3 regions of the Micromonospora sp. DH14 genome follow, and region 3 is predicted to be linked to each of the others. Evidence: riboswitches for the same ligand, from Rfam matches in the RefSeq annotation. Region 3 holds a riboswitch; each other region holds the start of a gene.
What was found. A riboswitch is a leader RNA that binds a small molecule or an ion and turns the genes downstream of it on or off. The one in region 3 is predicted to bind cobalamin.
Positions count from the first base shown of each region.

Region 1: it holds a riboswitch for cobalamin, as region 3 does, so the genes downstream of both, metE (5-methyltetrahydropteroyltriglutamate--homocysteine S-methyltransferase) here and cobN (cobaltochelatase subunit CobN) in region 3, are expected to answer to the same signal.
Region 2: it holds a riboswitch for cobalamin, as region 3 does, so the genes downstream of both, QCZ28_RS17660 (prenyltransferase/squalene oxidase repeat-containing protein) here and cobN (cobaltochelatase subunit CobN) in region 3, are expected to answer to the same signal.

Region 1 is NZ_JARVKT010000012.1:71,234-77,283, forward strand. It holds gene QCZ28_RS17605 (acyl-CoA thioesterase) at 1-349, shown strand, start outside; gene QCZ28_RS17610 (LysE family translocator) at 353-979, shown strand; gene QCZ28_RS17615 (ABC transporter substrate-binding protein) at 1,056-1,955, shown strand; gene metE (5-methyltetrahydropteroyltriglutamate--homocysteine S-methyltransferase) at 2,039-4,303, opposite strand; cobalamin riboswitch at 4,421-4,638, opposite strand; gene QCZ28_RS17625 (hypothetical protein) at 4,750-5,238, opposite strand; gene QCZ28_RS17630 (terpene cyclase/mutase family protein) at 5,232-6,050, opposite strand, start outside.
Region 2 is NZ_JARVKT010000012.1:79,454-92,263, reverse strand. It holds gene QCZ28_RS17700 (hypothetical protein) at 66-410, opposite strand; gene QCZ28_RS17695 (hypothetical protein) at 667-846, opposite strand; gene QCZ28_RS17690 (hypothetical protein) at 822-956, opposite strand; gene QCZ28_RS17685 (AAA family ATPase) at 965-2,650, opposite strand; gene QCZ28_RS17680 (ECF transporter S component) at 2,972-3,826, opposite strand; gene QCZ28_RS17675 (ABC transporter ATP-binding protein) at 3,823-5,457, opposite strand; gene QCZ28_RS17670 (CbiQ family ECF transporter T component) at 5,454-6,632, opposite strand; gene QCZ28_RS17665 (LPXTG cell wall anchor domain-containing protein) at 6,637-7,539, opposite strand; gene QCZ28_RS17660 (prenyltransferase/squalene oxidase repeat-containing protein) at 7,566-10,286, opposite strand; cobalamin riboswitch at 10,380-10,511, opposite strand; cobalamin riboswitch at 10,564-10,686, shown strand; gene QCZ28_RS17655 (hypothetical protein) at 10,792-12,225, shown strand; gene QCZ28_RS17650 (hypothetical protein) at 12,299-12,574, opposite strand; gene QCZ28_RS17645 (superoxide dismutase) at 12,653-12,810, opposite strand, start outside.
Region 3 is NZ_JARVKT010000003.1:188,168-200,977, reverse strand. It holds gene QCZ28_RS06820 (MarR family transcriptional regulator) at 74-571, opposite strand; gene QCZ28_RS06815 (Rid family hydrolase) at 863-1,276, opposite strand; gene QCZ28_RS06810 (GPP34 family phosphoprotein) at 1,602-2,228, opposite strand; gene QCZ28_RS34495 (hypothetical protein) at 2,511-2,834, opposite strand; gene QCZ28_RS06805 (TetR family transcriptional regulator) at 2,885-3,064, opposite strand; gene ileS (isoleucine--tRNA ligase) at 3,222-6,368, opposite strand; gene QCZ28_RS06795 (hypothetical protein) at 6,648-7,313, opposite strand; gene QCZ28_RS06790 (hypothetical protein) at 7,344-7,856, opposite strand; gene QCZ28_RS06785 (hypothetical protein) at 7,959-8,678, opposite strand; gene QCZ28_RS06780 (RNA polymerase sigma factor) at 8,671-9,243, opposite strand; gene QCZ28_RS06775 (hypothetical protein) at 9,380-9,715, shown strand; gene QCZ28_RS06770 (MBL fold metallo-hydrolase) at 9,718-10,434, opposite strand; cobalamin riboswitch at 10,776-10,905, shown strand; gene cobN (cobaltochelatase subunit CobN) at 11,218-12,810, shown strand, end outside.

The DNA.
Region 1 (6,050 bases), on a different contig from region 3:
CGACGGGCCGGCGGTGACCGCCGCGATCGACGAGACCGCGTTCCTGCGCGCGGTGCGGGTCGGCGACGTCGTGCACGTCGACGCCCGGATCACCTGGGCCGGTCGCAGCTCGATGGAGGTGGCGGTCAAGGTGACCGCCGACCGATGGGACCGGGCGGTGCCGCCCACCGACGTGGCCACCGCCCACCTGGTCATGGTCGCCATCGACGACGACGGCCAGCCCCGTGCGGTGCCGCCGCTGCTACCCGAGACCGACGGGGACCGGCGGCGGTACCGCGAGGCGGAGATCCGCCGCGAGCACCGGTTGGCGCTGCGCCGGGCGCTGCTCGACGGCGCCGAGGAGGGCTGAGACATGTTCGGTCTCACCGTCGCGGCGCTGGCCGGCTACCTGGCCGCGATCGTCGTCCTCATGGTCACGCCCGGCCCGGACATGATGTTCGTGCTGGCCAATGCCGCCCGTTACGGCACCCGCGCGGGGGTGGTGGCCGCGCTGGGCGTGGCCACCGGGGAGGCGGTGCACATCGCGGCGGTCGTCTGCGGACTCGCCACGCTGATCTCCGCCTCGCCGGTGCTGTTCGCCGTGATCCGTTGGGTCGGTGCGGCGTACCTGATCATCCTCGGGGTGCGGGCCCTACGCGGCGCCGGCGTCGCGCCCAACGGCGAACCGGAGCAGGGCGCTAACTCCGGGCGGGCCTTCCTGCGTGGGTTGGTGACCAATCTCCTCAATCCTAAGATGATCCTGTTCAGCGTGGCGTTCCTGCCCCAGTTCGTCGACCCGGACCAGGGCAACGCCACCGCTCAACTGGTGCTTCTCGGTGCGGTCTTCGTCACGGTGCAACTCGCCGTTGACATCGCCCTGGGCGCTGGTGCCGGGCGTCTCGGCAGTCGCATGGTCGACGGTCGCTGGTCGCGGCGCATCAACCGGATGTGCGCGGCCGCGTTCGTCGCGCTCGGGGTACGCCTTGCGCTCGGGTCGTAGCGACGGTCGGTGACCGCCGCCGTGGTCCCGCTGTCGCAGTGGACGTGGCGTGGTCATGCCTGATAGGCAGGCGGGTGTGCGCATCGTTTCCCTGCTGCCGGCGGCCACGGACATCGTGGCCATGCTTGGCCTGACCGAGCATCTGGTCGGGCGTACGCACGAGTGTGACTGGCCACCGGGGGCCTTGGCCGACATCCGGGCGGTGACCGCGACCTCCCTGCCCGAGGCCTTGACGAGTCGGGAGATCTCGGCGGCGATCGCTGGTGACGCGCACCGAGGATCGTCGTTGTACCAGCTCGACGTCGCCATGCTGGAGGGGTTGAAGCCGGATCTGATCCTGACCCAGGATCTGTGTGATGTGTCTGCGGTCTCCTATGCGCGGGTCAACGACGCGGTCCGGCTGATCGATTTCGATACCAGGGTGGTGTCCCTGGAGGCGAGGACGATCAGCGGGATCCTGGACACGGTCGACGCCGTGGCCGCCCTGACCGACACCGGGGGCAGGGCGGCGCAGATCCGGGCGGACGCCGAGCGTCGACTCGCCGCGTTGCCTGGCCCGTCGTCCGACGCGCCGACGGTGCTGTTCGTCGAGTGGCTCGACCCTCTGATGCCGGGCGGGCACTGGGTGCCCGAGCAGATTGCCTTCGCGGGCGGCCGGTCGTTGCTGCTCGGTCCGGGGGCGCACAGCACCCCGCACCTGTGGTCGGTGGTCGCCGACCTGGCCCCGGACGTGGTGGTGTTCGGGCCGTGTGGCTTTACGCCCGAACGGACCATCGGCGAGCTGTCCGTGGCGGCCGGGCAACCCGGTTGGGCCGACCTGCCCGCGGTTCGTCAGGGGCAGGTGTGGGTGGTCGACGGACCCGACTACTTCAACCGCCCTGGTCCCAGGGTCGTCGACGGCGCGGAGATCCTCGCCGCCATCCTTGCAGGCCGCCCGGATTCCCGCGCTCGGCGGGTTTCCGTCGACGCAGGTTGACGCTGCTGTGCACTCGACGCGGGAATCGGATGCGCGTTGTCGCACACCGCGGTGGGGCGGCGTGCCGCCGCCCCACCGTGCGCTCAGGTGAGCGTGCTGCGGATTTCGGCGGCGGCGGCGACGAGGCGGGTCAGGGCCTGTTCGACCTCCGGGTAGCCGCGGGTCTTGAGGCCGCAGTCGGGGTTGACCCAGAGTCGGTCGGCGGGCACCGCCGCGACGGCGCGGCGTAGCGCGTCGGTGACCTCTGCCTGTTCCGGTACGCGGGGGGAGTGGATGTCGTACACGCCGGGGCCAACTCCGCGCTGGTAGCCGGTGGTGCGCAGGTCGTCGAGGATCTCCATCTTCGACCGCGACGCCTCGATGCTGGTGACGTCGGCGTCGAGGGCGTCGATCGCGGGCAGTACCTCGCCGAACTCGGAGTAGCACAGGTGGGTGTGGATCTGGGTGGCGTCGGCGACCCCACTGGTGGCGAGCCGGAACGCCCGGACAGCCCAGTCCAGGTAGAGACGCTGCTCGGCTCGGCGCAGTGGCAGTGTCTCCCGCAGCGCGGGTTCGTCGACCTGGATGACGCGGATGCCGGCGCCTTCCAGGTCGCGGGCCTCGTCGCGCAGGGCGAGAGCGACCTGGTTGGCGGTGTCGGCGAGGGGTTGGTCGGTGCGGACGAACGACCAGGCCAGGATCGTCACCGGTCCGGTGAGCATGCCCTTCACCGGCCGGTTCGTCAGCGACTGCGCGTAGGTGGACCAGTCGACAGTCATCGGGCCGGTCCGGGTGACGTCGCCGTAGATGATCGGGGGGCGTACGCACCGGGAGCCGTACGACTGCACCCAGCCGTTGACCGTGGCGGCGAACCCGTCGAGCTGCTCGCCGAAGTACTGCACCATGTCGTTGCGTTCCGGTTCGCCGTGCACCAGCACGTCCAGCCCGAGTCGTTCCTGCACGGCGATGACGTGGGCGACTTCGGCGCGTATCCGCTCGGCGTAGCCGGTGTCGTCGAGCCGACCGGCCCGGTGCTCCGCGCGAGCCTGCCGCAGCTCCGGGGTTTGCGGGAAGGACCCGATGGTGGTGGTGGGCAGCGGTGGGAGACCCAGTCGGGCCTGCTGGGTGGCGGCCCGTTGGGCGTACGGGCCCCGTCGTACGTGTTCGGGTCGCAGCGCGTCCAGGCGGGCTCGGACTCCGTCGTTGCGCCAGGCCGCCGGTGCCGCCGGTGGGGGAGGGGGTAGCACGCCGACGCCGTCGCGCAGGGCGCGTCCGAGAGCGACGACCTCGTCGACTTTCTGTCGGGCGAAGGCGAGCCGCACACGCAGTTCCTGGTCCAGGTCGGGTTCGGCGGCCAGGTCCACAGGTACGTGCAGCAGGGAGCACGAGGTTGACACCGCGACGTGGTCGGCCAGGCCGGTCAGCGCGGCGCCGGTCGCGGCGGCGGAGCGCAGGTCGGTGCGCCAGATGTTGCGTCCGTCGATCAGGCCCGCGACGATCGTCTTCCCGCGTAGTGGGCCGGCGGCGGCGAGGCGGTTCAGGTTGCCCGGCCCGGCGACCAGATCGATGCCGACCGCCTCGACCGGCGTGCTTAACAGCGCCGGCAACGCGTCGCCGAGGTCACCGAAGTACGACGCAACAAACAACCGCGGCCGGTGCTTCAGGACACCGAGCCGGCGGTACACGACGCGCAGCGCAGCGATCTCCTGCGGAGTGCGGTCGGCGGCGTACGCGGGTTCGTCGAGCTGAACCCATTCGACGCCGGCACCGGCCAGGGCGCCGAGGATGTCCTCGTAGACAGCGACGAGGTCATCGAGCCGGTCGAAGGGCCGGAAGCCCTCGGGCGCGTCCTCGGTGGCCTTGGACAGCAGGAGGTAGGTCGCCGGACCGACCAGCACCGGCCTGGTGGTGACGCCGAGCGCCTTCGCCTCGCCGTGATCCCGCACCGCCTTGTCCGCCCGAGCGGTGAACGGTGTGCCGGGGCCGACCTCCGGCACCAGGTAGTGGTAGTTGGTGTCGAACCACTTCGTCAGCTCCAGCGCCGGCTCCCGCTCCGTGCCACGAGCCATGGCAAAGTAGGTGTCCAGGTCGCCGAGGCCGAGGCGGCGGAACCGGTCGGGGACCGCGTCGACCAGGACGGTGGTGTCGAGTACCTGGTCGTAGAAGGAGAACGTGTTCGACGGGATCGCGTCCAGGCCGGCGTCGCGCAGCGTGCGCCACACGTCGGCGCGGAGGCCGGCGGCAGTCTCTTGGAGGGCGTTCGCGTCGATCCGGCCCGCCCAGTAGGACTCGACGGCGTGCTTGAGTTCGCGGTGCGGACCGATGCGGGGATAGCCGAGCACGGTGCTCAGCCCGAACGATGTGGTCACGAGACGGGTGTCCTTCCCTCGAGGTCTACCCCCGACCACACGGGAAGAAACGGCAGGGCACCGGCCGACGACCGGGCCTCGCCCAGGCCCTCCCGAGAGGCCGACGGCGGCGCACGCGGACGCGTACGCGGTGCGGGCAGGTCTTCGGACTCGCGGGCGCGACCGGCGTGCACCGATCTCCTACTGGCCGTCGCTTCCCAGACGCTCACGCGTCCAGTGCGTATGACGGCGGTCGTTCCCACTCACCGCTGCGGGGCAGTCCCGGTCTTGCACCGGGTTCCCTCTTACGACGCCACACCATGACAGCGGGGCGAACCAGCACTGCCGCCCATCGTACGGCCTGCTAGCTGATCCTCAGGGCCGCAGTCATCGGCAGGTTTCCCTGTCGTCCGCCCGCCACCGGGCCGGCCGGGAATCCGGGTGCCCGGACTCCCGGCCGAGGCCCGCTACGGCGGGGAGATGGACGGGGCCTGCCCGGAGCCGAAGCGCCATCCTTCGACAGTGCCCTGCGCGGGGTTGTAACTGCTGGCCCCGAGTGTGCTGTAGGACCAGGTGCCGCCGGGTACGGCGTGCCAGTACGACCAGTACGCGCTGGCGGGCGGCGTGTTGACACACGGTTCGGCGGCGGGGAGGGGGTAGCCATTGATGCGACAGACGAATGCCAGCCCCCACCGTTGCGTACCGGTGACGGCGAAGCCGGCCCCCTGCAATGCGGCGAGGCCGGTCGGCGGGTCCCCGAGTCGGCAGCCGGTCTGCACCCCGAGACCGAACGCGGTGAGGTCGACCACCACCGTGACGCCCGCCCCCGGCGCACACGCTGCCGCGTGCGCGGCACGCGGAACCGGATCGACCGCGACCAGGCCGGCGCCGGCGACGACGGCCGCGAAGAGTAGCGCGAACCGCCGGCAAGCCGTCACCCGCAGGGCGGTCACCACGGCGCACACGCCAGGACGGGCGCGGTCAGCTGGGCACCGCTGGCCGATAGAGTCGCGTACCCGGTGGCCGCCATGCCGGGTACGGCCTGCGCGGTGGCCCGAGCGGCGGTGTTCGCGTCGAACCCACCCGAGGTGTACGCGATGGCACCATGATTGGCGGATGCCCCCGTGCAGTTGACCTGCAGGCTGATCAGGTGCTGGCGAGCGCGCAGCCACGGCAGTGATCGTCCGGCGGCGGACAGCGCCTGGGCGGCGAGTCCGGTGCTGTTCGCGTTGGGCACGCCGTTCGCGGAGAACGAGCCGTCGCTGTTCTGCACGGAGACGAGCCACTGCGCTGCCGAGGCCGCGACGAGTGGCCGGTCCGCCGCGAGCAGAGCCTGCACGGCCATCGCTGTCGCGTCGACGTCGCTGACGCAGGTCGCCTTCCCGAAGAGCAGCGGGAAACCGCCGTCGGCGCACCGGCTCGCGGCCAGGAACGTGACCGCCGCCGGTGGTGCGCCCCCGGCGCGGTCCAGCGCCAGCACCGCGAAGGACTGAGTGAACGCGTTGCTGTAGTCGCCGAACGCGGAACGGTCGGAGTATCGACCCGATGGTGTCAGCAGGCCGTTGAGGCGGGTGAGTAGGTCGACTCCGCCGAACGCCGTCGGGTTGAGGCCGCGGACCTGGGCGCCGAGGGCGAGTTTCGCCGTCGCGCCCGCGTACGCCTCGGTGCCGTCGCCGATGTAGCCGGTGAGTACGGCGGGTTGGGCGAGCCATGACACGGCGTTGGCCGCAGTCGTGTCGGCTACCTTCGCCGCGGCGAAGGCGAACAC
Region 2 (12,810 bases), on a different contig from region 3:
AGAGATCCAGTCTGGACGGAGCGGTGAGGGTCGCAGGCGACACCGACGGCGATTCACGGCCAGATCTACGTCAGACGGAATCTGGTACGCAAGGGCTTGTCTGTCCGAATGCGACTCGACCAGCGACGCATCGACATCGACCACGATCCACCCGTCCCACGCCTGCCCGGCCACGTCCAGCCAGGGGAAACCAGCCGGGCGGGCGGCCACACGGCCCACACCTTCCGGCGCTGCGTGGCTCGGACCGCCGCCAGCCGGGCCAGCGCCGGCTCATCGAGTTCATCGAAGACCCGCCACACCGTCGCCGTCGACGCGACCGGCCCGCACACCACCTGAGCCTGCTCCAGCACCCTGGTCGCGGCGGCCACATTCCTCGCGCCGTGCTCGAGCGCGACCGCGACATCGGTCACGACCTGACCCCGGTCGTGGACCGGGTGGAAACCCGTCCGGTGCAACGCGTGAGACAACCCGGCCCGCAGCCCGGACTCCTCCGCTAGCAGCCGCAACAGCGGTACCCCCACCGCCGGGACCAGGCCCGTCGTGCTGCCCGCCAGGTCCAGCGACACCGTCCACCCAGTGGTCCGCTGCTCCAACTCCCGACGCCGCCGCAGATCTCCAGCACGCTGGGTCTTCTTCCGCAAACACGACGCGACGATGCTTACCGCGCTACGGCGTGCGGCCGACGATGGTGCGGGTCTTACCGGCGCCCGGGCAGGCGAGGACCGCGCGGGGTGCGGTAGTGGCCACGACGGTGTCCTGTTGGGCGATAGCTGACGCGCGACGCTGGTGCAGGTCGTCCGCGATGGCGGTGGCCGGTGCGGTCATGATGGTGTTGCCACCAGCCATGTCAGCGCCTCCCGGATGTAGGGCGGCACCTGCAACGGGTGGTCGCCGCTCATGGTCTGGTCGAGGAAGTCCTGCGCGAAGTCGCCCTTGCGCAGCTTGGTGTTCTTCATCGCGGCGATCAGGATGCGGGCTCGTTCGTCGGCATCGTCAGCAGCGTCGATCTTGGCTTTGACCTTCGGGCCGCGCTTGGGCGCTGCGCGGCCCAGGCGGGCCAGAAACCAGCGTTGCCCGCTTCCAGAAGTTCTGGTTCCAGCGTGCTGGGCGCGGCGAAAACCGTGGCGGCGTCGGTCGCGTTGAGGCTTGCGATCAGGCGGTGGAGCTTTCCGAGGGGGTCATGGCGCTTGCCGGGATCAGTGTCGGTGAGCACGACCACGCGCTCGGCGATGCGGCCCGACGGTGTCATGGTGAGCAGCATCCGCAGGTAGGGGGCGAAATCGACACCGTCGATCGCGATGATGGTGGAGCCGACGAAGCGCGTCCAATCTCGTCCGTTGAACAGTTTCCTCGCCATCGCGGGTAGCAGGATGGCCTCGGCGATCCCTTCGACCAGGATGGTGCGGGGGCCGAACAGCATGCTGCTGCGGGTGGCGTCGAGGTAGCGGTTCACGCGCGCTTCGTCGCTGGGCGGCAGGCCGAGTTCGGCTACGGCGACCGCCGATGCGGTGAACCTGACCGGCATGCTCTTCGCAGAGGGGTCGACGGGGCGAGACTCACTCGGGCTGACCGGGCGGCGTTGCAGCACGACGATGTCCGCCACGTCGGTGTGTGCCGCCAAGAGCGGCGCGTGGGTGGTGACCACCACCTGGATGCGGCCCAGCCAACCGTTGCCAGGCGCTTGTTGGGAGTTATGTGCGGTACGGGAGAGGTAGTCCAGCAGGACCGCCTGCAGCTGTGGATGCAGGTGTGCCTCTGGTTCCTCGAGGAGTAGCAGCGTCAGGTCAGCCTGGGCCGCCGCATGCAGGTGGGTCAGGACGGTGGCGATGTAGGCGAGGTTCGCATACCCCATCCCGGACTCGGCCAGCTCACGAGGCACCACCCCGGCATCCGCCATGCGTATCCGCAGCCCTTTCACCAGACTGGCGAGGTCCGCCCGCCCGTAGCCAAGATCGGTGACCTGCTCATGGGCGCCACTGGTGAGCTCAGCGAGGGGTTCGTTGACCATCTGCGCGGCTCGCTGGAGGACGGGATTGGCCTCGATGTTGCGCAGTTGGTCGCCGACCGCGGTCTGGAAGCGCTCGCGATCGTGGCGATCTCCGCGCTCATCGACGAAGGTTTCGTCGTCCAACAGGCGCGCCATGATCGCCCGGATCCGGGAGGTACCGGCCGATCCCAGCTCGCGGATGGCGTCGCGCAACGGTGGCAGGTAGACGTGGCGTAGCCGGTTCCGCGCGCCAGGGTCAGGGTCGTCGGCCACCGCGCCGCTGCCGACCGTCCAGCTCGTTCTGCCCCGCGTCTCCGCGGCGCTGGGTGGTTCGTAGGTGAGGGCGTAGCACGCCTCGGCCTCACCAGAAATGGCCGCCGGTGACGTGAATGCGTCGCTATAGGGGGCGAGTTCCGCCACGGTGCCGCGCAGCTTCATGCGGAGTGTGAAACCGGCGTGTTCCCCGGTACGGCACACATCGTCAGGGTCAGCCCACAGCGAACGCCGGCCATCAAGTGGATCCGTCACAAGCCGCAGGGCGTCCATACCGCCCGACTTCCCAGCGCTGTTCTCACCCAGCAACACGGTCACACCGCGTCGTAATGGAATTCGGGCCTTGGTAAACGCACGGAATCCGGACAGCTCCAACTCCGCGAGGTACATCGTTTCTCCTCCCACCCACACCTGCAGGCCGGGAGAATAGCTGCGACGACGGGCTGGCTCCGACGTACTCGCCCGTGACCATTGGGAAGATGTTCTGGCGGTCTCGCAATTGACGGCGGAGGACGGCCGAGTAGGGCTCATCGGAGTAGTCATCGACTGCGACGGGTTGTTCCGCAGGCGAGGCCTGTTGGTCTCGGTGCTCAGACTCTGTCTGGATCCTGGTCTACCTTCGAGTTCCGACCAAGGTTGGGGTGTTGCCCACCTCCAGATCGAGCCAGGTCAGGGGACACCTTCCTCCGTTTGTCGTCGCAATGTCGTCAATCAAGTCTGAGATTCATGACCAGCGGAGGCTGGTTCAAAGTGGGCCGAGGTCGACACGGCGGCGGCGGTGAACGTCGGTGCCGCTTGGAAGTGCGCCCGGCGGGCCGCGCGTCGGAACGCACCCAGCACGGCTGGTCCCGCGAGGGCGACGAGGACGGCTGTGGTGACCGCCCGTCCGGTGTCCCAGCCCAGCGAGGTCACTGTGAAGAAGGTCAGGTACCGCTGGAGCTGTTCCCCTGCGGGTAGACCCGGTTGGTAGGCGATGGAGCTGGTCGGGTCGAGCGAGAACGGCCAGAACGACAGGTTCAGCATGAACCCGAAGAAGTACCCGCTGACGGCGGCATAGGCGGCAAGCAGGACAATCTCGGCCCGCCCCCGGAGCCTGGGCAGGAGGCCGGCGAACATGCCGACCCAGGCGCAGCCGAACATCTGGTACGGCATCCAGGGTCCGACTCCCCCGGTGAGCAGGGCGGAGGCGAACAGTGACGTGCAGCCGAGCGCGAAGCCGAAACCGGGTCCGAAGACCCGACCGGCGAGGACGAGGATGAAGAAGACCGTCTCGATGCCGGCCGTGCCCGCGCCGAGTGGTCGCAGGGCCGCGTTGATCGCGGACAGCACGCCCAGCATGGCGAGGGCCTTCGCGTCGATGCGGCCGTCGGCGATCTCGGCGAAGATGACGGCGAGGACGAGGAGCAGCAGCACCCCGAACATCAGCGGCGGGGTCTGGGTGGAGCCGAAGGTGCCCGGTGCGACGACGAACGGCCAGAGGAACGCGACGAAGCCCAGGAACGACGCCATGGTGATCGCGAGCACCGCGCGGCCGGGCACGCGGACGGCGACGGTCAGCGTGCTCACGTACGTACCTCCGGATTGTCGAGGGCGGCGGCGACCTGCCCGACCGTCAGATACGGCAGCGGCGCGAGGATCTTCGCGACCTGCGGGGCGAACGTCGGCGACGCGGTGAGCACGGTCGGGACGGGACCATCGGCGACGATCTCACCGTCGGCCATGACCACGACCCGGTCGGCGGTGGCGGTGGCGAACTCGACGTCGTGGGTGGCCACGACGACGGCGCGTCCCTGCGCGGCGAGGTCGTCGAGGGTACGGGTCAGCGCGGCCTTGGCCTGGTAGTCCAGGCCACGGGTGGGTTCGTCGAGCAGCAGCACGCCGGGGGTGACGGCGAGTTGGATGGCCAGAACCAGGGCGAGTTGCTGCCCGGCGGACAGGTCCCGGGGGTGGCTGTCGCCGTCGATGCCGGCGGCGATGGCGTCGAGGAGACGCCGGGCGGTGCTCGGTGCGGCGCCGTCGCGGTCCGCTTGGTCGAGTTCGGCGTTGACGGTGTCCAGGTAGAGCAGGTCGGTGGCGGTCTGCGGGACGAGGCCGACAAGTCGGCGGGCCTGGCTGGCACTGACCCGTCCCGGATCGAGGGTGCCGTCTGGGGTCTGGGGGACGGCGATGCTGCCGCCGTCCCGGCGACCCGAGCCTTGCAGGGCCCAGAGCAGCGAGGACTTGCCGGAGCCGTTGCGGCCCATCAGCGCGGTGATCTCACCGCGGACCAGTGTCAGGTCGACGCCGCGGACGGCGACGACCGCTCCGTGGCGGACGATCACGCCGGCTGCGGTCAGGGCGTTGCGGGCGTCGGCGTGGGAGTGTCGGTGTGGTCGCGGCGGGGTCGGGGGTAACCGGTCGCGCAGGGCTGTCGCGTGCCGGCGGGCGTCGCGTACTGACAGGGGTAGCGGTGACCAGCCGGCCAGGCGTCCGAGGTCGACAACGGGTGGCGCGACGGTGGTGCCGGCGATGAGGGTGGCCGGGTCGCCGTGGCGGACGGTGCCGTCGCGGGCGACGTGGATGAGCCGGTCGGCGTACGGCAGGACGCGCTCCAGGCGGTGCTCGGCCAGGACGACGGTGACGCCGAGGTCGTGGACCAGTCGGGTGATGGTGGCCAGGACGTCGTCGGCGCCGGTCGGGTCGAGCGCGGAGGTGGGTTCGTCGAGGACGAGCACGCGTGGGTGGGCGGTGAGCGCGGCGCCGATCGCGACGCGTTGCTGCTGGCCGCCGGAGAGTTCGTGCAGGCCACGGCGGCGCAGGTCGGCGAGGCCGAGTAGGTCGAGGGTTTCCTCTACCCGGGTTCGCATGACTGGTGGGTCGAGGGCGAGTTGCTCCATTCCGTAGGCCAATTCCTCCTCGACGGTGTCGGTGACGAACCCGGCCACCGGGTCCTGCCCGACCACGCCGACCAGGTCGGCGAACTCGCGCGGCGGGTGGTGCGCGGTGTCCCGGCCGGCGACACGGACGCTGCCCTGCAGGGTGCCGCCGGTGAAGTGCGGGACGAGGCCGTTGATCGCGCCGAGCAGTGTCGACTTTCCCGCGCCGGTGTGTCCGACGACCAGGCACAGCTCTCCCTCGTCGATGTCGAGGTCGACGTCGCGCAGGGTGGGGCGGGGCGCGCCGTCGTAGGTGACGCTGACACGCTCGAAGCGGATCATGAGGGTGCTCCTGCGGTGTCGGCGGCGCGGCGTCCCACAGGTTCGGGCTCCGGGCGGTGCGGACGCGGCGGTGTCGGTGCGGCGATCGCGGCGAGGGCGGCAACGAGGATCGCGGCGGCCGGTAGGGCGGGCAGGCTGGGCCAGTGCAGCGGATAGAGGCTCGGGTTGAGCGCGGCCGGGTCGTAGCCGCTGCCGGCGCTGAGCACGACAGCAGTGATGACGCCGCAGCCGGCGACCGTCCACTCCGGCCACTGCCACGGGTCGGGCCGGTACCGGCTGCGGGAGACCCGACGCCCGCCGAGGGCGAGGCCGGCCACGCAGAGCAGCACGCCGCCACCGAGGCCACCGAGCCCGACTGGGCGGGGAACCCCTGGGTCGAGCAGTCCGTACGCGCCGACGCACAGGCCCGCCATGCCGGTGAGCATGAGGACTCCGGTGAGCCGTCGCGAGGCGGGTGTGGTGGTACCGACCCGGCCGTAGCCGCGGGAGTCCATGGCTGCGGCCAGTCGCAGCGACCGGTCCAGGGCGTCGTGCAGGACCGGCATCAGGATGGCCCGTACGGCGCCGAAACCCTTGGTCCGTCCGGCGCGTAGACGGCGGGCGCGGGCGACGCGTTGGACGCTTTCCACCAGTTGTGGTGCGACGCTGAGCGAGACGGTGACGGCGACACCCAGCTCGTACAGGGCTCCGGGGAGGACCCGCAGGGCCCGTTTGGGGTTGGCGAGGCTGTTGGCGGCGCCGATGCAGCACAGCAGGCAGGCCAATCGGAGCCCGTCGACGGCGGCGGAGAGGGTCGCCTCCAGGGAGACCGGGCCGCCGATCTGGATGCCCGCGTACCAGTCGGGTGTGGGCAGGTGCGGGAGCCGGAAGAGGATGTGGTCCTCGGGGGTGATGCCGGAGGCGAAGACCGTGCGGAACACCACCCGGATCGCAATGATGATCAGCGCGAGGTAGAGGTAGTAGCGGAAGGCCCGCGCCCAGGGGGCGTCGGTGCGGCGGACGGTGACGACGAGGCCGAGCACCGCGAAGATGAGAAGCAGCAGCAACGGGTTGCTGGTGCGGCTCGCGGCGGTCGCCAGCGCGAGCGCCCACAGCCACCAGGCCACCGGGTGCAGGGGCCGGGGCAGCCGGGCAACCGCGAGGCGGTGCAGGAGACCGGTCCGGGTCGAGGGCATCGGGTCAGGTGCGGCGTCGCCGCCAGCCGACGACACCGCCGACCAGGGCGAGGACGGCCAGCAGGCCAACGGTGATCAGCGCCGGCAGCGCCGAGCCGGTGTCCTGGCGGGCAGCCGTCGCGGTGGGTGCCGCGTCCAGGACGCGGGGTCCGTCGGGGGTCGCGCTAGGCGGCCCGGACGGCACTTGCACTGCGGAGGGCGTCGGGCTGGCCGGAGGCGTCGGCGTACCACCGACCGGGATCGACGCCGGCGCTCCCGTCGGGGGCAGGCCGGGTGGGGGGTTGCCGACCCCGGGGGCACCCGGCGCGGGCGGGTTGCCGGCAGCGGGCGGGTTGCCGCCGCCGGGTGGGGCCGGGGGTGGCGCGGCCGGGGGCGGCGCAGTGGTGGCCGCGCCGATCGGCGTGTTGTTGCGCGCTCTGACGCTGTCCGGGCTGACCGTGGGCCGTCCCTGGGTGCCGCCGATGTCGGTCGCTCCGAAGATCCACAGGTCGACGCTGCCCGGCTTGGGTTTGTAGCTCATCGCGCCGAGTTGGCTGTAGACCCAGGTGTTCTGCCCCGGGTCGGCGTGCCAGTACGACCAGTACGCGCTCGCCGGCGGGGTGAGAGCACACCTCTCGTCGGCGGGAGTGGGGTACTGGGTGCCGCCCTGGTGACCGGCGTAGCCGATCCGGCAGATGAACGCCGGCCCGTCGTGCTGCGTCCCGGTGGTGCGCCAACCACCCTGGTTGAGTAGTTGGTAACCGGTGGTCGGGGTGGTGCCGCAGGAGCGCAGGAGCGGCCCGCCCCACTTGCTGAAGTCGACGGCGAGGATCACACCGGACGACGTGGTGCACTGCCCGATCGGCAGCGGGTCGGCCAGCGCCTGCGCGGGCGTCACCACCAGCGCGGCGACGATCGTCAGCGCCACGAACGAACGGCCCCACCTGCGCGCCGTCACGACAGACCGCCGGTGCTGGAGACCGCGCGACGGCGTGCGGAGACCCGCAGCAGGATGCCCGCGACGACGAGCACCAGCGCCAGCAGGGTGATCGTGACGATCGACCAGCCGGTGCGGGGCAGGTTGCCCGACGAGTGCCCACCGGTGCCGGCCGACGGCGCAGACACACTGGGGGCCGCCGACGGGGACGACGACTGGCTCGCAGTCGGTGTCGGAGTTGGGTTGGTCGTCGGGGTGCCGGACGGGTCCGGGCCCGGCAGTTCGTGCACATCCCGGGTGAGGGCGGCGAACGAGATGCCTGTCGCGCCGCCGACGACCTGGGTGGACGCTCGCATGTCCGAGCCGGCCTGGCCTCCGGCGGCGACGGTGAACCCACCGTCGTCGTTCTGCTGGCCGGCCAGGAACGACAGGGCCTTGTCGACCTGTCGGGCGTAGGTGTCGCCTCGCAGGGTGAGGCCCTGGATCGCGAGCGCTGTGGAGTTGGTGGAGTCGCCGGCCGCGCCGGGGACCCCCCCGTGCTCCTTCTGCGCCGAGGCGATCCAGGTGAGTGCCTTGTCGACGGCGTCGACCGCGGCCGGGTCGTCGGTCAGCGGCGCGAGAGCCATCGCGGCCATGGCGGTGCTGTCGACGTCGCGGTCGGCGTCGGCCGCCGGGATGAGGCTGGGGAACGATCCGTCGGCGCGCTGGAGGCCCTTGAGGAACTCGACCGGCTTGGCGGCGGCCTCGCCCTGTCCGGCCCGCTGCTGCGCGATGATGCCGAGCGACTGCCCGAACACCGAGGTGGCGTACCGGTAGTTGCCGGCCCCGGCGCAGCCGGCCAGCTCATCGATCTTGGTGCAGGTCACGTCACGCAGCGCGGCGATCAGGTCGTGTCCGCCGAAGGCTCGTGGGTCGTAGCCGGTGACCTGGGCGAGGAGGGCGACCTTGCCGATCGCGCCGCCGGCGGCGTAGTCGGTGCCGATGCCGAGCCACGTGTCGACGGTGAATCCGCTGTCGCCGACCGCGCCGCCGCCGCGCAGGAACTCGACGATCGCCCGCAGCTTGGCGTCGTTCCCGCCGGTGGCGGCCAGGGCGTAGGCGCCGTCGATGCTCAACCCGAAGTCGGGGAAGCCGGGGAACGACTCGTAGTACCTGCCGTCGATCAGATTGGTCGGCGCGACGAGGTAGGACACCCCCTTGACCAGGTCGGGTCGCGGCCCGGCCGGCGGCGGCGACTGACCCACTGTGGCCAGGTTCTTGCCGGCCAGTGCGAGCGCCGCAGCGGCAGTGGCGGCCAGGTCCGCGTCCGGGTTGCTCGGGTCGGGGCTGAGCCCACCGCCGGTGACGATCCGACCGACCAGGAGACCGGTGGCGGTCGCGGCCCGGTCGGCGGCACCCAGCACGGCGAGGGCCTGCGCGGCGTACCCGGTGGAGTAGGTGTCGGTGATCCCCGCGCCGGTGTACGGCTGGTAACCGCCGTCGGCCTCCTGCGCGTCGGTCAGGAACGCCTTGGCCGAACCCAGCGGGCCATCCTGACCGCCGAGCGCGTGCAGCGCCAGGACGGTGAGGGTCGTGGCGGCGAGGTCCGGGTCGCAGAACTCGCCCGGGCTGAGCCACAGGCCGCCGAAGGCCCCGGTGGCGCACTGCTGCGCGGTCAGCCGGGTGACGGTCACGGCCGGCGGCGTGACGCCGGCCCGCTTGAGCGCGAGCAGCGCGGTCGCGTGGGTCAACGGTCCGCTCGATCCGGCGAAGTCACCGGCGGCGGCGCAGCCGGCGTCGAAGTCGGTCGCGGCGCACACCCGATCGGTGAGCGTGGCGATCAGGTCCCGGTCGCCGAACGCCCGGGGGTCGTCGCCGGTGATCGTGGCGAGGAGCGCGAGGTTGGCGACGTTGGCGGTGTGCGGTGGCGCGGTGACGCCGTTCGGGAAGATCGCGTCGTCGACGTGTGCCCGGAGGTAGCCGACGATCTTCGCGAGGGTCTGCTCCTGACCGCCGGTCCCGGCCAGGGCGGTGGCGACGGCAATGGTCCGGTAGTAGTCGACCCCGCCGTTGTCGACGTGGTCGCCGTCGGTGAGCTGCCCCACCAGGTAGCTCGCGACGGCCTTGACCTGGGCCTCCGTCGGCCGCGCCGGCTCGGTCGGAGTCGTGGTCGGTGTGGGAGTTGCGGTCGGGGTCGGGGTCGGGCCGCTGGCGCGTACCGACGCGGGGGTGAAGCTCGGCGCGCCGGTGGTGCCGCCGATGTCGGTGCCGCCGAAGACCCACGCCTCGACCTCACCCGGGCCCGGCCGCTGCGACATCGCACCGAGTGGACTGTAGGTCCAGTGGTCCTGCCCGGCCGGGGCGATCCAGTAGGACCAGTAGGCCGTCGCCGGCGGGGTCAACTGGCACGCCTCGTCGGCCGGCGTGGGGCGTTCGGCACCGGCGTCGAAGTCGGGCGAGCCGATCCGGCAGATGAACCCAGGCCCGTCGTGGGCGGTGCCGGTCGTCGTGAAGCCCGCCTCGTGCAGCAGATCCAGACCTGTGGTCGGGGTGGCGTCGCAGCCGCGCAACAGTGGTCCACCCCAGGCGCCGAAGTCGACAGCGACGATCGCGCCCTGGGTCGGGGTGCAGGACTCCAGCGGATCGGCGATCGCCGCGCAGGTCGGCACCACCAGCGTCACCGCGCCGAGCACCGCTGCGGCGACAACCGCCAACCACGCCGCAGGAACGCGCGACGTGCGACTGACCAGTGAGGACATGGCGACTCTCTCGGGGGCTAGCGGCGCAGGCGCGGACGCGGACCCCGAGGACAAACCCCGGAAACCTGACTCCGCGCCGTGTACCTCGACGGCGCTGCGGTGCACTATCCAGCCAGGTAATCCGACTCGTCCCGAGAACGGGACCTACGGCTGCGGGCCAGCGCCGGACTTTGACCGGCTTCCCCTGACTGCTGGATCGGGGTCATCGGACCACAACCGCGACCACGCCGTCAACGCGAGAACGTGTCATGTACCTAACAGCGCGCGGTAGGGGCCTCCTCCCATACGGTGACCGCGTCATCGCGTGGGGGAACCCGGTGGAAACCCGGGGCTGACGCGCAACGGTGAGGACGGTTGGCCGTCCCGAGCCCGACTACCCACGTGGTGACGCAGCACCTGCGGTATCCGTCCCACGCGTCCTGCGGCCGGCCCGCCCCGCTCCGCCGGCTTTCCCGCTGGGTCCCGGGTCGAGGCAGTCGTGCCCCCGTACCCCCAAGGAGACCCGATGTCCTCGCGCCTATTCTCCGGCAGTCCCCGGAGACGTCTCGCGACAGTTCCCGCCGCCGCGCTGATCGCCACGGTCGTCGCTGTCACCGCCGGTGCAGCGCCCGCCGCCGCGACCTCAACGGCGGCGCAGATCGCCACCGCCAAGACCAACGGTGTCGCCTACCTGCGGACCCTGCAGGCCGCCGACGGCAGCTACGCCAGCGGCGGGTTGTCCAACGAGTGGGCGTTCAGCGCGTTCGCCCCCGCCGGCGTCGCGGCCGTCGACGTCTACCCCAGCGGTGACACGACCAAGAACGCCCGCACCGTCTACCGCAACCAACTCTCCGCCGCGTCCTGGCCGAGCACCACACCGGTGGTCACCGACTACGAGCGTGGGGTGCTGAACGCCTACGCCGCCGGCATCGACCCCGCCCGGGTCTCCCCCACCCGCAACCTGATCGCCGACACCATCGCCTACTGGCAGACCGGCTCGGCCGGCTACTACGGCCCGCCGGCCAACTTCAACGGCACCGTCTTCGGCACTCTCGCCCTGGCCGGCGCGAAGACCCAGGCCGGCACCGCCCGGGTGCCACAGGCCCTGCTCAACCTCTCGATCACCCGGATCCGCAACAACCAGCACACCGACGGCGGCTGGACCTTCACCCAGGCCGAGGGCAACCCCACCCAACTCGCCACCGCCAGCGACATCGACATGACCGGCGCCGCCATGGCCGCCCTCTGCGCCGCCGGCGTGCCCAACACCGACACCGACGTCGTGCAGGCGAAGAACTTCCTCAAGAGCAAGCTCGTCAACGCCTCCGGCGCCTTCACCTCGATGTTCGGCATCAACACCGACTCCAACGCCTGGGCGGTCTCCGGCCTGAACGCCTGCGGCATCCCGAGCCAGGGCACCGACTTCACCACCACCGCCGGCAAGACCCCGATCGACTTCCTCCGCGCGCAGCAGCTGAGCGGCGGCGGGTTCAAGTACCTGCCCACCAACACCACCCCGTCGGCGTACGCCTCCATCGACGCGGTCCGCGCGCTCGCCGGCGCGGGCTACACCGCCGCTCCCCCGACCCCGGTCACCACTGGCGCGCCCACCTGGGTCGCGGCGAGCGGATTCACCGCCGGCACCGCCACCCGGCTCGCCGTGATCATCGACAACGGCAGCGGCAGCATCACGCCGTGCGCGGTCACGCTGACGCCGACCGCCGCCACCACCACCCTCGGCGCCGTGCTGGACGCCGCCGTCGGCGCGGCCGTTCCGAGCGGGTGCGTCACCGCCCTCATCCCGACCAGCGGAACCGGCACCATCACCGCTATCAACGGCCTTGCCAACAGCGGCTCCTCGACCTGGAAGGTGTCCAGGGACGGCGGCACCGCGGCCACCGCGACCCGCGGAACGATCGTGACCGTCGGCGACACCATCTACCTGCGCTACGGCGTCTGACAAACCTGCGTCCCGTCGACGTGACCAGCGGCAGCGGGTGAGCCGGCCGCTGGTTACGTCAACGTCGGGCCGGCTACCCGCACGAATCGTCGACAGGCTCGGCAGTGCGAGGATGCACTTCTGAGTCTTGGGCCTGTGCTTCGTGTTTGGCGGTCCCGGCGAGGCGGCCCTCCAGGCGGGCGAGGCGACGCCGGGCATCGTGCAGTTGCTGGCGAAGCTGGTGCGCCTGGGCTTCGCTCGCGCCGAGCTGCCGCCGGCAGGCATCAAGGCGGAGGAAATCCGCGACGGCAAGGACAGCCACCTCCCGGCCGTCGATCGTCATGACCAGGTGGTCAATCTTTCTGCGCATGGGCCGTCTCCCGACGGGCGATGGGGAAGCTACAGCGGCCCCGCGGGGCCCCGCAGATCTGTGGGGCCCCGCGGACGGTCAAGCTGGTGGCGACTGGGCGGTGTCGGCCAGCAACAGGGACAGTTCCCGGACCAGGTCGTCCATGGACTGGCCGCTCTGCGCCTTGACCAGGCCCAGCGCGAGATCGGCCAGCAGGTAGAAGCCGAGGGTACGGGCCTGCTCGGAGCTGAACGCCG
Region 3 (12,810 bases):
TCTTGTAGATCTTGGTGGTCGGGGACGGCGCGTAGCCAGTCAAGGGTTTCGACCAGGTCGGGGTCTGTCACTTCTAGGGCAGGTCGATATGGCGCCGCAACCTGCCAGCGATACGCGTCAACGCGCGCTGGTCAGCCGGGCTAAGGGCGTCAAGCACGAACTGCCGCACCGAGCGTACGTGGGTGGGTGCGGCCGCGACGACGACGCCGTAGCCCGTGTCCGTGAGAGCGGCGATCGTGTAGCGACCGTCCGCGGGGTCGGGGAAGCGCTGCACCCACCCGCGCTGTTCAAATCGCTTCACGACGTTGGACAGGCGGGATAGCGAGCCGTTGGTCAGGTAGGCCAGTTCACTCATCCGCAGGCGGCGCTCCGGTGCCTCCGACATGTGGCTGAGCGTCAGATAATCGAAGAGGGTCAGGCCGGCCGCGTGTTGCAGTGGCGCCTCCAGTCGGCCAGGCAGCAGCAGGACCAGCGAGACCAACCCACTCCAGGCGTCCTTCTCGTCCGGCGTCAGCCAGGGCGTCCGGTCAGGGACGTCCTTACCGGGATTCGGGGTCGCGGTGCTGGCCATGGTGCCACCATACCGGGATGCATGGACTTCACGGTTGAAATCACGTTGCGCTACGGTCAACTTCACCCATGAAGCACTACCTGGAAGCACTCCTCGATCGCCCACCGGCTTCGGCGATGCGGACGAAATCGACGGGACCGGTACGGCGGGGTCCGTCTGCCCGGTGGTCATGCGGCGCAGCGCTCGCGCCCGGCCGAAACGCGACCCGATCACGCTCGGCGGTGGCTGCTCCATGCCCACGGACAAAACCACACCGTCGCGACAGGTCAGAACGGATCTCCTGCTGGAGTACTAGCCGAGGATCGCGGCGACGCGAATCTCGATGCGCATTCCCGGTGCCCCGAGGGCCGCGACACCGACCTCGGTCCAAATTGGAGCGCGGTCGCCCATGCGCTTGCGAAACTGCTCCACCATGACCCGGTTGTGGTCATTCCAGTCAAAGTCAGAGGAATCGACGACGTGGAACGAGTCCACCGAGACGACATCACGCCACGTGGCGCCGGCTTCGGCGAGGGTTCGCGCGACGTTGTCGAAAGCTCGAACGATCTCGTCTTCGAGGGCTTCGGGGAAGGCAAAGTTGTCGTCCCAGCCTCCCTGACCCGAGATCTCCACACGGTTGTCGATCCGAACCGCCTGGCTGTAGTGCAGGTTTGCTAGCTGCGTGTCGCCGTACCCAGGGGTGGCGAAAAACTCTGGCTTGCTCATATCGATCTCCTCTTCGTGCGTCTGAATCTTGCGGGGTTCGATGGATCTCAAGCATCGATAGCACTGTCCTTGCAGTTAACTCTGATGCCGAGGTCCCCAATGTATTTATGGGCGATTTGTTCCCTCGCCTTGTAGAGTCACCACGACTGACAGTGAATGGCCGATTGGCCCGACGCGTCGCTTGGTGCTCCCACCTCCTGGCTTCAAGCGTGAAGTTACTGTACCACGATTTTTGTTCATGCATGAAGCGACCGGCTGATGCGGCCGGCCCGGCGCACTGTGTCGGGTGCCGTTGGGGGCGCTAGGGATGGTTCAGCTGCTGCGCTCAGTCACTGCGGCGAGCCGCGATGGAATAGGTCAGAGCCTTGCGCAGACCCGGCATTTCCTGGTCGATCCGACCAGCCAGCGCGCGAATGGCGCGCTTGTGCGTTCTCAGATCGCGCCACCGGAACATGGTGCCGACCAGCCCGTCGACCGCCAGGGTGGCGAGCACGGCCTCCTGGTGGCCCGATCCGGGTTCGGAGCCCGCCCGTACCGCGTCGCGGACTCGCTCTCGCAGCGCCTCGACCTGCGGGGGATCGGTGGCGACGATCCTCGTCCGCCGGATCGGGCCGATGATCTGACGGTGCTCGATCGCGATGTGCCCCGCCTCGGCGAGGTGGTCGCGAACGGTACCTTCGGCTTTGCTCCATCGGCTCTCCAGCACCTCGAACCAGCTTCGCGGACGGCTCGGTGAAACGTCGCCGAGCACCTCCGCGAGGAACGGATCGAGTGCCGCTGGTGTCCCGGCGTTGGTCCGCTCGGCCTTGCCGTCGCGGCTGTGCACCAGCCCGGCGAGGCAAAGCTCGGCGAGCGCGGCGGCGGAGAGCAGCGTTCCCCGTACCGATTCGCTGTCGTCGTCGAGGCGGCCCTTCTCGGCCTGAATGCTGAGGAGGAAAAGCTGGTGCGGCATCGGTAGGTGGTCGACGGTCGGCCTCGACCCGCTCTGGTGGGAGGTCGGCATCATGTGGATCTTCCTCATTGAAGGGGTACGGCGAAGGGCAACGCGCGTTCTGCGGGAGAGACGCGACGGCGCCGAGCTAGGTCACGATGCCACTGTCCGGGCTTGACGCACCGACGAACAGTGACGCTGCGTCATGTGTCGGACGTGAAGCGTGCGCCACTGCCGGACGGCCGCTCCGGTGCGCGCGGTTGGTCAGGGTTGGAGTGAGCGCAGCGCCAGGGAGAGAAAGCGTTAGGAGTCCGCAGCGACGTCGGGTCCGGCGGCTAGGACGACGCCGTGGTGGGCGGCGATCAGCAGTCGGAAGTCGGCGACGGTCAGGTCGGCCCGGACGGTGCCCATCGACTGCGCCTGCTCCAGCAGCCGGGCGATGACCCGTTCGGTCTCCTGGCGCTCGTGGTCGGTCCGTGCCCGGCGACCACCGCGTCGACGTACGCCCTGGTGAAGCCCCGGCCCGGCACCTGGTAGACGCAGAGAGTACGGGTCAGTTCCCGCAGCCCGAGCGCCGGATCCGGGTCGCGCAGGGCTGCGGCGTGCATGGCCGCGCAGTCGTCCCACCGGTCGGCGTAGTCGTCGGCGAGCAGGCGATCCCGGGTAAAAAGGCGCCGTTAGACGGTGGCGGTGGGCACACCGGCACGGCGGGCGATCCGCGCCATGGTGACGTCCTCGCCCTGCTCGGCGAAGGCGCGCCGGGCCGCGGCCAGGATTCGCTGTCGCTTCTCCTCGGCGTCCGAGCACACCGATGAGGCGTACGCGTGCCGCCTTGCCAGCAGGAGGAAGTGCGGCAACCGAACGCCGCGTTCGCGCTCGGCGTCGCAGACGACGCCGAGCGGCTCGGGGCCGGCGTGGACGCCGGGTCGGCCGAACGGAGCGTTGACCCGGCATCGACATACTGGTGAACAACGCGGCGATCGGCCACGCCGACGCTGACCACCGCCCGAAGGGCTAGGCCCGCACGACGTGGACGACGATCTCGTGGCCGTTGCCCACGGTGCCGGGGAAACCCTCCGACAACGCGTCCACCACTGTCAGCTGGAGCGCGAGGGTCTCGTGCGCGATGAGCAACTGATGCGTGGAGATCGCCGCCACCACCTCCGGGGGCGCGGCGATCGACACGGTGACCCGGTCGGATACCGCGAAGTCGGCGTCGCGGCGGGCCTGCTGGACGATGCGCACGACGTCGCGGGCGACGCCCTCGGCCGCCAGTTCGGGGGTGATCTCGGTGTCCAGCGCGATGGTCGCGCCGCGCTGGGTCTCCACCACCCAACCGGTGCGCGGCACCTCCGTGATCAGGATGTCGTCCGGGCCGACCTCGACCGGTGCGCCGTCGACCGACAGCGGGTACGTCCCGTTCGCCCGGACGCCGTCGACCAACTCCCGGGGGGCCACAGCGGCGATGGCCTTCGCGACGTGCTGGGTGCGGTTGCCGAACCGGCGGCCCAGGGTCCGGAAGTTCGCCTTGACCTGCACGTCGATGACGCCGCTCTGTGGATCGAGCGGTTCGAGGACCTTGACGTTCAACTCGTCGCCGATGTCGTCCAGCAACGCCTGCGGGAGAACCGTGCCGGCCGGCAGCCCCACCAGCGCCCGGCTCAACGGCTGCCGGATCCGCAGACCGCTCGCCTTACGCGCGGAGCGGCCCGCCTCCGCCAACGCCCGCGCCGTGGCCACCTGGGCCGACAACTCCGTGCTGATCAGTGTGGGGTCGGGGGTGGGCCAGGTCGCCAGGTGCACCGACTCCGGGGCTGACGCCGACCCCCGCCGGACGACCTGCTGCCACACCTCCTCCGTGACGAACGGAATGAACGGCGCGAGGAGCCGGGTGAGGATGTCGAGGCACTCGTACAGGGTGGTGAGCGCGTCGGGGTCGCCCTCCCAGAAGCGCTGCCGCGACCGCCGCACGTACCAGTTGGACAGGTCGTCGATGAAGTCGGCGAGCAGTCGGCCGGCGCGCGCCGTGTCGTAGTTCTGCAGTCGTTCGTCCACGGCGGCCGTGAGGGCGTGGACCTCGCCGACGATCCACCGGTCCAGCACCGGCCGCTGGGCGACCGGCTGCGCCAGGTGCGGCGCCCACGTCGTGTTCGCCGCGTAGAGGGAGAAGAACGCCGCGGTGTTCCAGTAGGTCATCAGCACCTTGCGGACGATCTCGTCGAGCGGGCCGGGCCCGACCCGGCGCGGCGACCACGGTGAGCCGGAGCAGGCCATGAACCAGCGCACCGCGTCCGCGCCGTGGGTGTCCATCAACGGGATCGGCAGCAGGATGTTGCCCAGGTGTTTGCTCATCTTGCGGCCGTCCTCGGCCAGGATGTGCCCGAGGCAGACGACGTTCTCGTACGGGGACCGGTCGAAGACCAGCGTGCCCACCGCCATCAGCGTGTAGAACCAGCCCCGCGTCTGGTCGATCGCCTCGCAGATGTACTGGGCCGGGTAGCTGCGCTCGAAGAGTTCCTTGCTGCCGGGCACGTGCGGGTAGCCCAACGACGCGAACGGCATCGCGCCGGAGTCGTACCAGGCGTCGATCACCTCGGGGACCCGGGTGGCGGTCCGGCCGCAGTCCGGGCAGGCGAGGGTGATCTCGTCGACGTACGGGCGGTGCGGGTCCAGCTCGGACAGGTCGGCGCCGGCCAGCTCGCCGAGCTCCGCGCGGGAACCGACAGCGGTCACGTGGTTGTCGGGGCAGCGCCACAGCGGCAGCGGGGTGCCCCAGTACCGGGAACGGGACACCGCCCAGTCGATGTTGTTCTTCAGCCAGTCGCCGTACCGGCCGTGTTTGATGTGCTCCGGGAACCAGTTGGTCTTCTCGTTCTCCCGGGTCAGCTCGTCGCGTACCTCGGTGGTCCGGATGTACCAGGACGGCTGCGCGTAGTACATCAGCGGGGTGTGGCACCGCCAGCAGTGCGGGTAGGGGTGCTCGAACGGCTCGTGCCGCAACAGTCGACCCGAGGTCCGGAGCCGGTCGATGAGCAACGCGTCGGCGTCCTTGAAGAACACGCCACCGACCAGCTCGATGTCGTCGTTGAACCGCCCGTTCGGCGCGACCGGGTTGACCAGCGGCAACCCGTACGCGCGGCAGACGGCGAGGTCGTCGGCGCCGAAGGCCGGCGCCTGGTGCACCAGGCCGGTGCCGTCCTCGGTCGTGACGTACTCCGCGAGGACCACCCGGTGCGCGTCTGGGATGTCCACCAGGTCGAACGGCCGCTCGTACCGCAACCCCTCCAGGGCCGACCCCGCGACGGTCGCCAGGATCTCCGCCTCGTCGCCGAGGACCCGCTGGGCCAGCGGTTCGGCGACGACGAAGGTGCCCTGCCCGGTGCGGGCGACCGCGTACGTCACGCCGGGATGGACGGCGACGGCGGTGTTGGACACCAGGGTCCACGGGGTGGTGGTCCAGATCAGCAGGTCGACGCCGCTGTGCCCGGCCACCTCCCCGCGCACCGGGAACCGGACGTACACGGAGGGGTCGACGACTGTCTCGTACCCCTGCGCCACCTCGTGGTCGGAGAGCGTCGTGCCGTCGCGGGTGCAGTACGGGGCGACCCGGAAATCCTCCACCAGGCGCCCACCGTCGTGGATCTGCTTCAGTGACCACCAGACGCTGTCCACGTACTCCGGTGACATCGTCTGGTACGGGTGCTCCAGGTCGATCCAGTAACCCATCCGCTCACTGAGCTGGACGAACTCGTCGACGTGCCGAAGCACCGAGGTGCGGCAGCGGGCGTTGAACTCCGCGATGCCCATCTTCTCGATGTCGGGCTTGCCGCCGAGCCCCAGTTCCTTCTCGACCGCCAGCTCGACCGGCAGGCCGTGACAGTCCCAGCCGGCGCGGCGCGGCACCGAGAAGCCGCGCATCGTCCGGTACCGGGGAAAGAGGTCCTTGAAGACCCGCGCCTCGATGTGGTGGGTGCCCGGCGTGCCGTTGGCGGTCGGTGGTCCCTCGTAGAACACCCACGGGGTGCCGTCGGCCGTCTGCTCCAGACTCCGGCTGAACACCGAGTTGGCCTGCCACCACTCGATGACCGCACGGTCCAGCACCGCGAAGTCGATCTTGGTGGGTAGTGGCACGAATGGCGACTTCGACGGACCGTCCGGCACCGACGCTCTCCCTACACTCCACATCCGCTCACGCGGGCATCAGCTCACTGCCCACGCGGGGACGAAGCGCCGGGCGTATGGCCAGGACTCCGCGGTACCACCCCGCTTGCGCCTCGATGGTGCGGGCGCCGCTCAATTCTGCGACGTGACGTGCCGCTGCGTCCGGTTCTACTGAGGCGGTCAGGCTGCCCGTTCTTCCGGAGGCTCCCCGGTGATGGCCGGATCGGTGCCGATGCCGCCCAGCATAGCTGTCCGTGCGCGGGGCTCGGGGCCGGAGTGCTAGCCGTGCCACCAGACGCGCAGCGGACCGGTGGTGGTGAAGCCCGCGCGAAGCGCCGGTGACAGGTCCTGGGTGGTTTCGTAGCCGACCAGCGGCGCGTCGGGCACCGTGGCGCACACCGCGCGCCAGACGTCGTGGGCGGTGCCGGTGCGGGTGAACAGGTTGGAGACGCCGTACGGGCCGTCGCCGCTGAGCACCGCCCCGCCGGTGAGCACCCCCCGATCGTCGTGGCGAGCGAGCACCAGCACCCGGGGGTCGGCCAGCAGCGCGGGGCGGAAGAGGGCCCCACCGCCGTGTGCCGCCGCCCAGGACGCCAGCTCGTCGGGGGTGCTGACCCGGTCGAGGGGGGCGTCGACCGGTGGCGGGGCCGGTTGCCGCTGGATCCACTGCGCGTCGAAGAGCACCCGGAACCCGTACCCGGACAGGTCGAGATCGGCGAAGCTGTCCTTCACCGACGCGCCGGGCCCCGCGTCCAACCGCGCCAGCAGAGCCTCGACGTCGACGCCCGGTCGCAGGGTGACCGCGTCCGGGTACCACTGCGGCGACCGGCGCGGAACCGACCAGGCGTCGGCGTCGGTACGGCCGGGCAGCCCGTGGCTGCCGCAGACGATGTCGCACCACTCGGCGTTGTTGCGGGCCGCCGCCACCCGCTCGTCGTCCCGCACGCCAGGCAGCCTAGGCGGCCCGCGTGCCGCTCACCGCGCGTAGGTCAGGTCCATCGTGTCGGTGTGCCCGGACCAGCTCAGGTCGAGACGCCAGCACCCGGCCCGGGGCAGGTCGATGATCGACGGACCGGGGCCGCCGGGGACCTCCCGGATCACCTGCGTGTCGGTGCCGTCCAACCTCGCGGTGATCACCAGGGTTGCCGGTGCGACCGGGTCGGGCGAGGTCGTGGCGGCGCGGGCCACCCAGAGGATCTTGTTGTTCGACCCGTCGTCGCGGACCTGCCGCAGCGGATGGGCGAACAGCACCGCCACGATGTCGCCCTTCGCGCCGAAGACGTGCGGAACCCGCGCGTCCCCGCTGAATCCGGCGTCCGCCCAGTCCGGCAGCGGCCCGGTCTCGACCCGCGAGCCGCAGCCCGTCGCGGCGCTCGCCGTGGTGGCGGTCGTGGCAGCCGGTGCGGCCGACCCGCCGCTGGTCGTGGCCGTGCACCCCGCCACCAGGACCACCGATGACACCAGCGTCAACGTACCCCGTGAACCCATCCGTGCTCCTCCGGTACACCGGCCGCCACCTCGGGCTGGAACAGACCGGGCGACGGCGAATCGTCGTGTCTTCAGGACACCGCCCGGGCCGGCCCGGTTCCCTCAGCGCAGCGAGCGGGCGATCTCGATGGCCTCGGACCTGGTGAGGTGGCCCTCCAGCCGGTAGCTCACCTCGTTGTCCTGCCAGATCAGGGTGGCGGCGGCGAGTCGGGCGGTCTCCCGGCGGATCCCGCCCGCCCGGTCCACGTAGGACAGCACGTGCGGGCCGTCGACCCACACGGCGAAGTCGCCGTTGACCTGGACCCAGTTCGCGCCCGGCGGGGTGACCTCCTTGTGGAAGGCCAGGTCGAGGTGACCGTCGAACGCGTCGACGCGCAGCGCGCCCCCCTCGTAGAGCAGCGTCGCCACCCGGTACCTGCCGGTCGCGTCCGGGTCGGCGACCAGCACCCGCTCGGGTGGTCCCAGCTTCGCCGGCAGGCGGATCGGAAACCGTACCGCCCGCTGAGCCTCGTCCAGGGCGACGACCCGCTGCCCGGGTATCGGCGACGCGGTCGCACCGGGTGGCGTCGGGGCGGGCGAGGTGGCGATGCTGACACCGGCGAAGCGCAACAGCCCGGTGACGACGTCGGCGATGGCGGCCCGGGTCGGCGGCAGCACCGCCACCAGCACTGTGACGAGCGCCACCGCGGCGAGCGAACGCCACCGGCGCCGCCGGGGCGCGGGCGTGCTGAGTCGGACGCGGACGCGGGCGCCCACGTCGGGCGGGTCGGGTGTGTCCAGCCAGGTGGACAGGTCCCGCAGTTCCCGTTCGAGGTCACCCATGTCGGACCTCCTCCCGGTCGAGCAGGGTGCGAAGCTTCGCCAGCGCCCTGGAGGTGCGCGACTTCACAGTGCCCCGGGGCCAGCCCAGCGTCGCCACCGTCTCCTCCTCGCTGAGATCGAGGAAGAACCGGCAGACGATCACCTCGCGGTCGCGTACCGGCAGTTGCCGTAGGGCCCGCACCAGCGACGCCCGGCGCTCCCCGGCGAGGACCGCGCCGACCGCGTCATCCTCGGCGACCTCGGACGTGGGGTCCGCTGCCGCCGCCCGCAGCACGAGCCCGTCGCGCCGGCCCCGGGAGCGGTGCAGGTTGCGGGTCTCGTTGGCGACGATCGCCAGCAGCCACGACCGGAAGGCCGCCTCGCCCCGGTAACGGGACAGCTTCCGGTACGCCTTCACGAACGCCTCCTGGATGACGTCCTCGGAGTCCGAGCCGGCGCCGAGCAGCACCGCCGTCCGGTACGCGGACGCGGTGTGCCGGGCGACCAGGAGGTCGTACGCCTCCAGGTCACCGCCGCGAGCGCGGGTGACGAGCGCCTCGTCGTCCAGGGCAGCCTCCGTTCGCATCACCCACATGACACCGCCCACCCGCCGCGGGTTCCACCCGGACTTCCGCCCCGGGTCAGCTCTCTCCCACCGGGCGTGCAGGGTTTTGCCAGGAATCGGTGCTGCACTGGAGGGGCGTCGAGGAGAGGGGCGGGGCATGAGCTGGTTCAATCGCCGGTCACGGGGTGCCGAGACGACCCCGACGAAGCTGGACCGGGAGGCGACCCGCGACGACCTCGCGGCGCTGGAGGAGTTCGTCGCCAGCCGGCGCGGGGTGGAGTTCTACCTGGAGCCGGAGACGACCGCCACGGACACCACGGTCGTGGCGATCGCCCACGACGGCGAGTGGATCCGTCGCCGTACCGGAACGCCCCGCGCGGCCGGGGCCATCGCCCGCAAGCACGCGGTGCCGTTGTACGAGGCGGCGCGCACCGGCTACCCGGAGCGGATGCGGACCTGGAGTCGAGCCCACCCGGAACGTCACGCCCGCTGAGGTCAGGCGGCCTCGACGGCTGACCGGGCCTGCTCGGCCGTCATCGGTTCGGCGTGGCTGGAGACGTACCACAGGTAGTCGTCCTGGAGCAGTCGGCGGACCAGGCCCAGGTCGGGGCCGTCGTCGGGTCGGCGCAGGTGTGCCGGCGGCGGGTAGAAGCAGTCGCCCAGCAGCATGACGCCCGAGTCCGGCACCAGCACGACGGTCGAGTCCGGCGCGTGCCCACCGCCGACGTGGCGTAGCCCGACTCCGGCCGGCAGTTCGTCGACGTCGGCGAAGGTCCGGGTCGGCGGCAGGACGACGAAGTCCGTCCAGGAGTCGATCGCGCGTGCGCGGGCCCGGAAGCTCGGGCCGAGGCGAGGATCGGCGCGTATCTGTTCGTCCAGGTAGCGGTGACTCCACGGCCGGGCGGCTTCGGCGCGCAGCAACGGCACGGCCGCATCGTGCGCGACGATCTCCACCGCGGGCCAGGCGCAGGCGCCCCAGACGTGGTCCCAGTGGTGATGGGTGTAGACCAGCCAGCGCGGCTGCGGCAGGCCGGCGGCGGTCAACGCGGCCCGGATCTCGCGGGCGTGCGCGGGGCTCTGCCCGGCGTCGATCATCACACTGCCGCGTTCGTCGGCGACGAAGGCGACGCCAGCCTGGACCGCCTCCGGGTCGGGATCGCCCGGGCAGAGCCAGACCCGGCCGGCCAGGTGGTGGAACTGCGGGGCGACCATGGTGATCGACCTCCGAGATTGATCACGGACACTGGTGTGGCGTTCGCCGATCCTAGGCCAGGGCGCCGTCTGCCAACGCCCGCCGGACGATCGGCGCAGGCCAGGGTAGGTGCGTCATCCCTTTGCTCTGCTTACCTATGGGCACCGGGCACGGAGAGTGACTGGTGCACATAGGTAAGCAGAGCAAAGGGAGAGTGGCATTGATGCGGGGCATTGCGACGTGCGGGTGGGAGGTCGCACCAATCGGTGAAACTCGATGAACAGCACCCGCCTGGCGGCGCTGGAGCCGGCGTTGACCGGCGGCGCGGGGGTGTGGCAGCATTCGCAGCCTGACGGCAGTGAAGGAAGTCGGTGCGAATCCGACGCGGTCCCGCCACTGTCACCGGGGAGCGATCCCCCCTCGTGAGTCACGGCCGTGTGTCTGCGGTTGGAAGGCCGGGGGAGAGCGTCGATCCGGAAGCCAGGATACTTCGGCCGTCGGGACGTACCCCAGGGCGTGGACACCCGAGGAGGACCCGATGACGCATGGCGTCTCTGTGACCGACGATCACCGTCGCGAACCGAGCGGCGGACGCCCCGCCGCGCCCCGACCCGGCCGCACCGACGCGCCGGCATCCGCACGCTCCCGCGCCGTTCACCGCTGAGTTCCCCACCGCGCCACCCGTCGCCGTCGGCCCCGCGCCGGTGAGCCGCCCGGGTCGCGGTGCCTGCTGAACCCCGCGCCCATCCCACGTCGCCAGTTCGCCTCGGCGAGCGCGTCGACGTCACTTTCCGGAGCCTGCCGTGCGCATCCTGCTGCTCTCCACCGCCGACACCGACCTGCTGGCCGCCCGCGCCAGCGGCGCCGACTACCGGTTGGCCAACCCCGCGCGGGTCACCCTCGAGGAGGTGCCCGCCCTGCTCGACGGGGTCGCCCTCGTCGTCGTACGCCTGCTCGGCGGCCGGCAGGCGTGGCCCGACGGCCTCGCCACGGTGCTCGCCACCGGCGTGCCCACGGTGGTGCTCGGCGGCGAGGCGACACCCGACGCGGAGCTGATGGCCAGTTCCACAGTGCCGTCCGGTGTCGCGACCCAGGCGCTGGCGTACCTGGTCGAGGGCGGCCCGGACAACCTGGGACAGTTGGCGCGGTTCCTCTCCGACACGGTGCTGCTCACCGGCGAGGGGTTCGCCCCGCCCGCGCGTACCCCGGCGTACGGGGTGCACGGCGCGCACCTGGCCGACCCGTACCGGCCCACAGTGGGAATCGTCTTCTACCGGGCACACGCCCTCGCCGGCAACACCGGCTTCATCGACGTGCTGGTCGAGGCGGTCCGGGCGGCCGGCGGCAACCCGCTGCCGATCTTCTGCGGCTCCCTGCGCGGGCTGACCGCCGACGCCGGCCCGCTCGGGCTCTTCGCCCGCTGTGACGCGCTGCTGGTCACCGTGCTCGCGGCCGGCGGTGCGGTCGCCGCCGACGCCTCCGGCGGCGGCGACGAGGATGCCTGGGACGTCGGCGCACTGGCCGCCCTGGACGTGCCGGTCATCCAGGCGCTCTGCCTCACCAGCACCCGGGCGCAGTGGGCCGACAGCGACGCCGGGCTGTCCCCGTTGGACGCCGCCATGCAGGTGGCCATCCCCGAGTTCGACGGCCGGATCGTCACCGTGCCGTTCTCGTTCAAGCAGATCGACGCCGACGGGCTCTCGGTCTACGCCGCCGACCCCGAGCGGGCCGCCCGGGTCGCCGGGATCGCGGTGCGCCACGCCCGGCTGCGGTACGTGCCGGCCGCCGACAAGCGTGTCGCGGTGGTGCTCAGCTCGTACCCGACGAAGCACTCCCGGGTCGGCAACGCGGTCGGCCTGGACACCCCGGCGTCGGCGGTGCGGCTGTTCGCCGCGCTCGCGGACGCCGGCTACCACCTGGGCGACGGCCCGGTGCCCACCGACGGCGACGCGCTCATCCACGCGCTGATCGCCGCCGGTGGCCACGACGTGGAGTGGCTCACCCCCGAGCAGCTGGCCGGCGCCGAGGCGCGGGTACCGGGGCAGACCTACCGGCGCTGGTTCGACCAGGTCCCGGCCGAGCTGCGCGAGCGGATCACTGAACACTGGGGTGAGCCGCCCGGCGAGCTGTACACCGACGGCGGCGACGTCGTGCTCGCCGGGCTGCGCTTCGGCAACGTGGTGCTGCTGATCCAGCCGCCGCGCGGCTTCGGGGAGAACCCGATCGCCATCTACCACGACCCGGACCTGCCACCGAGTCACCACTACCTGGCCGCGTACCGCTGGTTGACCGCGCCGGTCGCGGACGGCGGCTTCGGCGCGGACGCCGTGGTGCACCTCGGCAAGCACGGCACCCTGGAGTGGCTGCCCGGCAAGGGCCTCGGCCTGGCCGCCGAC